DNA from 3 places in the Thalassotalea sp. LPB0316 genome. Region 2 is predicted to be linked to each of the others. Evidence: riboswitches for the same ligand, from Rfam matches in the RefSeq annotation. Region 2 holds a riboswitch; each other region holds the start of a gene.

The links. Region 2 has a riboswitch for cyclic di-GMP ahead of LP316_RS10185 (DUF3718 domain-containing protein). Riboswitches for the same ligand answer to the same signal wherever they lie in the genome.
Region 1: another riboswitch for cyclic di-GMP. It lies ahead of LP316_RS15590 (PAS domain-containing protein); the one in region 2 lies ahead of LP316_RS10185 (DUF3718 domain-containing protein).
Region 3: another riboswitch for cyclic di-GMP. It lies ahead of LP316_RS09295 (DUF3718 domain-containing protein); the one in region 2 lies ahead of LP316_RS10185 (DUF3718 domain-containing protein).

What each region holds. Positions count from the first base shown of each region.
Region 1 is NZ_CP062946.1:3,469,116-3,472,394, reverse strand. It holds gene LP316_RS15600 (hypothetical protein) at 1-769, shown strand, start outside; gene LP316_RS15595 (MAPEG family protein) at 805-1,194, opposite strand; gene LP316_RS15590 (PAS domain-containing protein) at 1,378-2,139, opposite strand; cyclic di-GMP riboswitch class I at 2,219-2,308, opposite strand; gene LP316_RS15585 (AEC family transporter) at 2,438-3,279, opposite strand, start outside.
Region 2 is NZ_CP062946.1:2,294,065-2,297,343, reverse strand. It holds gene LP316_RS10195 (CoA transferase subunit A) at 1-604, shown strand, start outside; gene LP316_RS10190 (3-oxoacid CoA-transferase subunit B) at 614-1,270, shown strand; cyclic di-GMP riboswitch class I at 1,473-1,557, shown strand; gene LP316_RS10185 (DUF3718 domain-containing protein) at 1,617-1,973, shown strand; gene LP316_RS10180 (patatin-like phospholipase family protein) at 2,132-3,279, shown strand, end outside.
Region 3 is NZ_CP062946.1:2,089,309-2,092,587, forward strand. It holds gene LP316_RS09280 (ion channel) at 1-511, opposite strand, end outside; gene LP316_RS09285 (GNAT family N-acetyltransferase) at 561-1,046, shown strand; gene LP316_RS09290 (RNA-binding S4 domain-containing protein) at 1,054-1,452, opposite strand; cyclic di-GMP riboswitch class I at 1,602-1,686, shown strand; gene LP316_RS09295 (DUF3718 domain-containing protein) at 1,746-2,090, shown strand; gene LP316_RS09300 (LacI family DNA-binding transcriptional regulator) at 2,153-3,157, opposite strand; gene LP316_RS09305 (glycoside-pentoside-hexuronide (GPH):cation symporter) at 3,225-3,279, opposite strand, start outside.

The DNA of each region.
Region 1 (3,279 bases), 1.2 Mb from region 2:
TAGAGCGCAACGTGCATGTTTTTTAGCGGTACCTATTCACTACCATTCATTTGTTCATTTTCACGCGCCTACTGCCTTGGCTATTTATGCAACAAAGGTGAAAGACAAAAAATTCAAGCGTTTTATCCAACGTCACTCGCGTTATACCTTGGTATACAACAACGGAGGGATAGCCGCATCCAGTTCAGAGTTCTTCTGTAAAACACTACTTCCCGATTACGCAAATATGCGAGCGAGTGATTCAATCCTTGCTCGAGTGCAGCAATATTGGAATATTACCGAGCAAACTGAACCAAATAAGCCGTTGGCCAGTGAAATTGCTAACCCAGACAATTTTGCTATGGCGTGGCAACCCAAATTAACATCGAACTTTTGTTTTGATAAAAAAATTCATAGCTTTTACCCTTATATTCGATCTTACGTCGCCAATCAGGGCTTTTCAAAAGCACAGTTGTTAGCCTTTTCGACTTGGTTTAATGAGGCTATATACCCCATTCCCGAAGCTATCAGAGACACGGAATTACCGTTAACTTACTTAATTTGGAGCAACTCGGTGGTTCACTCACTAGAGCACGCGGAATACTATAAATGGATTGACTATGCGAGGTTTGGTCCTAAAACCCATAATGATGCATGGTACCGCTACTTTGTTAATGCCTATGCAAAGCCTTATGGTTCGATGTTTAGAAGTGAAAAGTTATCTAACTTTATACCTGAAATTAAACACCTAGCTGGGGCAGACAAGTGTTATGTGTCAATACAGTTTTAAGGCACTTTAGGGGAAAAGTGCCTTAAACGATGAAATTAAGCGGGCAAACACATAACCATCATTGCAATCGAACAACCAATGCCTACAGCCCAAGTTAGTGAGCGCAAGATATCTAAGTTTGCTAGATATAAAACATTAAACAGTATACGCGCCACGACAATCACTATGGCAAGTTGCTCAAAGGTTGCCCCCGTATTATTAGTTATCATTGCCAGTAATAATGCAGGAACAATATAAGTTAATGACTCATAAGCATTTTGATGAGCTGCAAGGGCGCGAGCGCCAAAGCCTTCGAGTGTTGCTTGTTGGGCCCTAGGGTGTTTGTTGTTATAACCTCCTGCCTTGTGTTGGGCGAAAGCGACGGGCGCTTTGGCAACCATGGGGAGCAGCGCTGAAATAATTAAACACCAAATTAAAATTGTCATAATAGCCTCTTGTTTTTATTAATTTTATTGTATTGCAAGTTAGCTTACGACTTATTTTAACTACCTTCAATTGCTATATGGGGATTTTAATTCTCGTTGAGTCGACAATATCTAATACACTTGTATTAAAGGTCATGGCTTACTTTGTTGTTTTATCAATGACTTAACCAAGTTTAAATATAGCTATGACAAATCAGGGTTGGAATCTCGGTTATGAGCCAGCATTGTGCGATGTTTAGCCGAGCATAGCACTAAGGGGTATTGTAGCAAGCTAACGCCACCTTTACCTGAATAGATCAACCTCGAAGGACTATCAATCGTGCGTTTTAGCTCTTTAATGTACGGCGGTAAGGTTAGAAATTCTAGCTTGTAGATAAACAACAGGCTTGCTAATAACGCGATAACAGCAATAACTATAGTTAAATCATTAGATTTTACAGCAATAAAACTTAAGTTAGCGATAACGAGAGCTGCAGACAAGATATGTTTTAACCGATAGTTTAGGCACGGTTCGTGAAACTTTTTACCTGATAAGAGTTGTTGGTAAAGGGTATTTGCTCTGTCTTTCATTTCTTTAGACGGTGCCATTCTTACCGATTGATAACCGACTACCTTGCCGCTTTTTAATAAAGGGGTAACACAAGTATCCGCCCAATAGTAGTCACCATTTTTACATTGGTTTTTCACCATGCCACGCCATGATTCACCCTGTTTCAGTTTTTGCCACATATCTTTAAATGTTGCTTTGAGCATATCGGGGTGACGAATAATATTGTGATGCTGGCCAATTAATTCGTCTTTGCTATAGCCTGATACCTGACAGAACGCGCTATTGACATAGGTAATATGACCTAAGGTGTCAGTGGTTGAAATAAGCTGTTCGGACTCTGCAAAGGTAACTTCGGTGCCAAAAAGAGAAGATTGGTGAATACTTGAACGTGCCATATATTTCTTACATTTACTACTATTAACAAAGCTAAAGAAAAGGCAACGCAGATAAGAAAGGCTAATGTAGATTAGCTGATTGTGTAACCCCGCTACCATCAACATGTATTATGCTCTTAGGCCGGAAGCTTTGCGTATTACCCTTTCGAGTAGGTTGCCACTTTTACGGGGGTAGAGTTTATACTCTAAAGTGTGTGTTTGCAAATTTTTTGTACGAATTTTGTATGGGTTTTGTTAGTTTTTGGTTTTAACTTACTGATATATTTAGTTAAAAATAGTCAACTTGAGGTCTGATGAGTTACTGGCTAACAATAAACAACCAAAAGGGGATAGTAACAACACTCAGTACCGTACTAGCGACGACACTACCGGCAACAGTATCTTGATGGTGTTGGTAGTTTTTGGCGATCAAGTAGGCGTTAACGCCTGTTGGACAAGCACTCATGATCACTAATACTTGGCTCACCTGCGCCGACAAGTCAAACCCATTGCATGCCAATAACACTAAACCAGGCAAGGCGATTAGTTTTAGCAGGCAAGCAAAGCTTATAAAATATTTTTCATTTTTTACTTGGTAATAAGTCATCGAGCCACCGAGGGAAAATAGCGCGAGTGAGATTGCCGGTTTACCCAGCAAGGCTAAGCTATCAGTGAGTACTCGAGGCAGTTCTAGTCCTGTTAGCGTCAGGAGTAAATTGGTGCACGCCCCAGCAACAATACTGATGATCAATGGGTTAATAAAGGTCGCCTTAATCGTGTTAACTAAGCGGCGTTGCTGACCTTTTTCGGCGAGTACGCTGGTTAAGGTAAACAGCATCGCCGAGTGAAACACCACGATCATAAATACGATCGGCAGTAGCGCCTCTCCTAACGCGAGTAAAATAACTGGCAAGCCAACAATGATATTGTTTGAGTAACTTGAAGCTAAGCCATAAACCGCGGAAGCATCGTATTTGTTTTGATACTGGTTATGAAAAAAGTAATTAGTAAAGTAGGCAATAAAAAACACGAATATAACGGGTAGATAAAATGCGCCGTAAATCCTCATGTCGAGTTGGCTTTTGATATCTGCTTGTGCCATTTGCAGAAACAAATATGCTGGGATCGCCAAATGAAAGGTGAATTTACTTAAGGCATCTA
Region 2 (3,279 bases):
AATCGCAGAAATAAAACGCAAAGGCACAAAAGGCTTAACGGTTGTCTCAAACAACTGTGGTGTTGATGACTTCGGTTTAGGTATTTTGTTACCCGATCGCCAAATCAAAAAAATTGTCGCTTCATACGTCGGCGAAAACGGTGAGTTTGAGCGCCAAATGATGAGCGGTGAATTAGAAGTTGAATTAACGCCCCAAGGTACATTAGCTGAAAAAATGCGCGCTGGTGGTGCTGGCATTCCGGCATTTTTTACCGCAACGGGTTACGGTACACCGGTAGCTGAAGGTAAAGAAGAGCGTGAATTCGACGGTCGAAAATACATTCTTGAAGAATCTATCAAGGGCGACTTTGCCATTGTTAAGGCGTGGAAAGCCGACCGTTACGGCAATTTGGTTTATCGCAAAACCGCACGTAATTTTAACCCTATGGCGGCTACCGCAGGTAAAATTACCGTTGTTGAAGTTGAAGAAATTGTTGAGCCTGGTGAGTTAGATCCTGATCAAATACACACGCCGGGTATTTACGTTGACCGCCTCATTCAAGGTACGTTCGAAAAGCGCATTGAAAATAGAACAGTACGCAGTTTAGAAACAGCAAAAGGATAAGGAATTACCATGGCATTATCACGTGAACAAATCGCAATGCGTGTAGCACAAGAGCTACAAGATGGTTACTACGTTAATTTAGGTATTGGCATCCCTACCCTTGTTGCTAACTACGTGCCTGATGGCATGGAAGTGATGCTACAATCTGAAAATGGCTTATTGGGTATGGGGCAGTTTCCGACAGAAGAAGAAATTGACGCTGATTTAATCAACGCTGGCAAACAAACCGTTACACATGTAACGGGCGCTTCAATTTTTGATTCAGCTGAATCATTTGCCATGATCCGCGGCGGCCATGTTGACCTCACCGTATTAGGCGCGTTTGAAGTTGATGTAAACGGTAATATCGCCTCATACATGATCCCAGGTAAGTTAATTAAGGGCATGGGCGGTGCAATGGATTTAGTTGCTGGTGCAGACAATATTATTGTCACCATGACCCACGCGTCAAAACACGGCGAATCTAAGCTACTGAGCAACTGCACATTACCACTTACTGGTAAAGGTTGCATCAAGAAAGTACTGACGGATCTTGCTTTTATAGAAATTAAAGACGGTAAGTTCCACCTACTTGAACGCGCACCTGGGGTGAGTGTTGAAGAAATAGCTAAATTAACCGAAGGCGAACTAGTTATACCAGATAACGTTCCAGAAATGACCTTTTAATTTCGCTAGCGAATATTGTTAAAAAGCGAGGTATTTCCCTCGCTTTTTTATTTTTCAGGTGAAAATTTTCAGTTAAACATTCAAGAATAAAGTAAATAAAATCTGTTATTTATGTACCTTAACAGGTCTGAGCACCAGGTAAACTAGGAAATATCTGACATAAAGTGTTGCAATAACGTACAGTTTTGTTAACCTGAAGTGGACAAAGAAAAGGCAAAATACGCGAAAGTGTATTACGCAAAGCCACCGGTCTAAGGGCGAAAGCCTATGACAGCGGAGTTACCTATAAGGTAAAACCAGTGGTTTTTTCTTTTTTAAGCCCAACAATTTATAAGGTCATTAAAAAATGAAAAAATTATTACTAGCTTCTACTATTACAGTTTTAACTTTAACGTCTGCCTTCGTGGCACCTACAGCTCAAGCTTCAAATATTGCTCAAAATATTTGTGAATTTGTTGCTGCTGATGACAAGAAACGCATGCGTTCATACTTGAAATCGAACAAGTTGAAAATACGCACTATTTTTGACGGTGTTCAATGTAATGGTCAGAACTTGTTAGAGTTTGCCGCAAATCGTGGTTCAGTCGAAACAGGTTCTTTGATGATTTCTAAATTACCAAAGTCTACCGTTTCAGCTAACCTAGCGGCGATTCAGTCAGGTACACCTTTATTTGACGCTGCGAACGAACGCGTAAGCAGTTAAGGTTCCTTAGTGGACGTTAATAATAATGTTTTCTAATGAATCTTTTTGTCTGATAGAACTAAAAAAGCCAGCGCAAGCTGGCTTTTTTTTCTTTATATAGCAATAACTTTGTAATATTGTGTGGTTATTGTTGTCGCTGATATTCTTCCGTGTTTTATATGTCGTCAAAAAAGACCTATCAAGGTAATCGACAAGCCTTACTTCTCACCGGTGGCGGCGCGCGTGCGGCCTACCAAGTTGGTGTGTTATCTGCAATTACTCGCTTCATGCCTCGCAATCACGGCATTCCATTCCCAATCATTTGCGGTACTTCTGCTGGCGCAATTAACGCCACAGCAATGGCCTGTTACGCCTCATGTTTCCATCTAGGGGTAAAAAAGCTTGAATGGGTATGGAAAAACCTAAGAACTAAAAACGTCTACCAAAGTGATGCTTGGGGTGCCTTTGGCTATTTGGGCAGTGGTATTTTAGCGAGCTTTCAAGCCGACTACTCAATCAAGCGGGCACACAGTTTATTAAACAATGCGCCACTTCGTGAATTACTTAAAAAAGTGTTCGACTTTAAACGCATTGACGACAACATCTTACGCGGCTACTTAACTGCTATTTCTGTCACTGCATCTAGCTATACCACAGGTGATTCAATCAGTTTTTTTCAATCGGCAAATAGCATTGAGCCATGGCAACGAGCCAAGCGCAAAGGTAAGCCGTGTCAGATAAATACTGAACACTTAATGGCCTCGGCAGCGATTCCATTAGTCTTTCCTTCAATTTCAATAGACGGTGAACACTTTGGCGACGGATCAATCCATCAATTATCACCATTGAGCCCAGCCATCCATTTGGGTGCAGAGAAAATATTAATCATAGGCGTTGATCAACCTCATCAACCCTTGTTTAGTTTAGAAAATAATCCACACCCACCTACGAGCTCAACCATTGCAGGCCATATGCTTGATTCGGTATTTGCTGACACCCTACAAAGTGATCTGGAACGCCTAGCAAGAGTCAATGAATCGCTAGCGCTAATGCAGTCTCATGGTATTGAGTCGCCTCATGGGCTTAAGCAAGTTAAAACGCTACTCATTAATCCAAGCCAAGACTTTAATGCCATTGCCGTTGAGCATTTTAATGAACTACCCATTTCTGTACGCATGCTATTAAGAAGCGTTGGTATCACCAATGATTCAGAGTCGAGTTTGATCAGTTATCTACTGTTTGAAAATACCTTTACTAAAAAATTGATGAAAATAGGTTATCAAGACGGCTTAGCGAAAGAGCAAGAATTAAGAGCCTTTTTAAATAT
Region 3 (3,279 bases), 200 kb from region 2:
ATTGAATAAAGTATTCAAGTGCATTTTTGTGATGGTTCTTCTCTATAGCGAGTTTAGCTAAACCTTCTTGGAATATAGTTTTGCCAAATTCAACATTCTCAATCTTACACCCTTGCAAGCGCAGACCTAGCATATTGGCATTGAGGAGCGAGGCACAATTGAGGTTGGCGTCACGTAAATCTGCCTTCATCAAACTGGCGTTATCTAACGTGGCGTTGAATAGATGGGCATCACGCAGGCTCGCTCGATATAAATCGCAGTAGGATAAATCGTAACCGGTTTTGTGTCCGTGGTTGACCAAATCAATATCGTCTAGTTGGCAACGCTGCAGTTTTAAACCTCGCATAAAGCCACCGTGCTGAGCGTAATGCTCAAGCTTGTCTTTTATTTCAGGCCCTGATTTATCGACATTACCACTGTGCCAAAAACACAAGCCGTCGTCAGTTGCTTGATTTGGACAAAGGTGCTCTTCTGGGTCGATATATTGACATTTATGCTGATTTTCACTCATACAATCAGTATAGTAAGGTTCTAAAATTATTCATGTTTCTGCTTATATTATGTCAATAACACTTACCTTTGCTGATTATCACAACCCCTCTCATGCTGAAGATATCTTGAGCCTATTAAACGCATACGCGTTAGATCCTATGGGGGGCGGTGAAGCATTATCACAAACAACTAAAGATAACTTGATTGGGGCTTTACAACAGCAACCACAAGTCTTTTCAATTATTTGCTATTTTGATGGTCAGCCTGCTGGCTTGGTTAATTGTGTTAAAGGCTTTTCAACTTTCGCCGCAAAGCCACTGGTTAATATCCATGATGTTGTGGTGCTTGAAGGATTTCGCGGTAAAGGAATTAGCCAGTTGATGTTAGACGAAGTCGAGCGTATGGCTAGAGAGCAAGGTTGTTGTAAGTTGACCTTGGAAGTATTAGAGGGCAATAAAGTTGCTCAAAACGCCTACCGCAAGCTAGGTTTTGCCGGCTATGAATTGGATCCTGAAATGGGGCAGGCGGTCTTTTGGCAAAAGAGTTTAAAGTAACTAACGACTAAAACTTTATTGTTCGGCGTCGACCATTTGTTGGTGTTGGCGCTTCATCTTTACGCTTATTGGTGTTGCCTGTGTTAGCTTTATTACCAGAGGGTTTATGCCTTTTTCTAGGCTTGTTTTCAGGTGGTTTAGCGCTTCTAGGTTTTGGGGTTTTTACGATTTCAGTAGGCGCTTGATGGCAAATTAGTTCAATGATATCGCCATTGAAGGCAATAATATCGCCATGGTAAATCTTTTTGCGTTTTTGGGTTTCTACTTCATCATTTAAATAGACATAGCCTTGACTGATCAACATTTTTGCTTCACCGCCACCGGAAACTAAGTCGGCAATCTTTAATAGTTTATATAGTTCAATCGGTTGTTGCTCTAATTCAACTTGGTAGTGGTTTCCAGACATCGACAGGCTTAACAATTAAATAATGATAAAGCGCTATTTTAGCATGACGTTATGTAATGCGTAATATCTGATTGATAGATATTGAAAAAGTGAATGTATATTATACATTTTTTCGTTGCTTTACATTTCTTTACATGTATAATGCGCGCCATCAGAAACGGCAAGGTTCTTGAAAAAGTTCCACGCAAAGCCACCGGTCTAAGGATATAAATCTAAGATAGCGGGGTCGCCTGAATAAGCACGCCTTTGCACCCGTTTCATAATTTAATTGTTTATCTTTAGGATCTATTGTTATGAAAAAAATGCTCGCTGTATTATCAATTGCTTTAACTTCAACAATCGTTACAACGCCTGTTCAAGCTTCTAGCCTAGGTCAGTCAGTTTGTGAGTTAGTTGCCGCTGATGACAAATCTCGTTTGCGCTCTTTCCTTAAGTCGAACAAATTGAAGATCCGTGATATTTATGACGGTTTAGAGTGCAATGGTGCTAATTTATTAGCGTTTGCTAGTAACAATAATGCCGTAGAAACGGGTTCATTGATCATTGCTAAATTACCTAAGAAAACCGTTGAAGCCCACTTATCAAGCATTACGTCAGCTGAGTTAACGGCAGCAGCGCAAAAACGTGTAAATGGCTAACGAAAGCCTCAAATAAAATAAAAGCGAGCTACGGCTCGCTTTTTTATTGATTAGATAAAAGATTAATGATTAAAGTGAGCCACAGAATCTCTTAAAATAACCGTTGGCTCAAATACTTGGACTATGTCGTGTTTCTTTTGTTGATAGACTTGTTTGAGCACCAACTGAGCAGCCATTCGACCCATTTCATAGACAGGGTTATCAATTGTGGTTAAGGTTGGGTACAAGTAGTTAGCAAAAATAACGTTATCGTAGCCGACAATTGAAAGTTGTTCAGGTAGGACAATATTGTGCTCTCGAGCATATTTCATTGCGCCAGAAGCCATTTCATCGTTAGCGCAAACGAGCGCGGAAAACTGATAATTATTGTCTAAAAAATGCCTTAAGCCATCCATGCCACCTGTTTCTTTGAAATCACCAATAAAAAACAGATCTTCATTAAAACTTAAATTATGCTCTGCTAAAGCGCGTTTGTGGCCCTGTAAACGATTACTGGCATCGGCTTTAAATTGCGGACCAGCGATATAGGCGATTTGGCGATGTCCTAAGTCAATGAGCGTTTTGGTTGCTAAATAGCCACCCACTTCATCATTAAGGCTAATGCATTTATCTTTAATAGCATCTACATGGCGACTCATTAAATAGACAGGAACTTTCCCTTTATTGATGTCAATTAAGTATTCGTCGCTTACTGCCTCGACGTGGGCAATAATGGCATCGCAGTTTCGGCCAATCAAAAACTCTATGCCATCTTTTTCTTTATCTTCTTCTGAGTGACCTGTGGTAATGATAACGTGCTTGCCAGCGGTGCGCAGGGCGGCTTCAATACCTGACATCATCTGACCAAAGAAGGGACCGTGTAGCTCTGACACAAGGATCCCGATACTATTAGAGCGGCTTGACGCTAAAGATTGTGCAATGGCATTCGGGCGATAACCTAGTGTTTGCATCGCGTCTAAAACCTTCTTCTTGGTTTTATCACTTACGCGGGCATTGTTATTCATCACGCGCGATACTGTTGCTAATGAGACCCCTGCAAGTTTAGATACTTCGTAAATTGTTGCCATATAGTGTTATTCAGAATATTAAAACCGTAAAATCATAACAAAAACTACTCAAATAAGTTACCGTTTATTAACTTGCGCTTAACTTAAGCTTGCTTTGAATGTGCTCAAGCTTTTGCTCATTG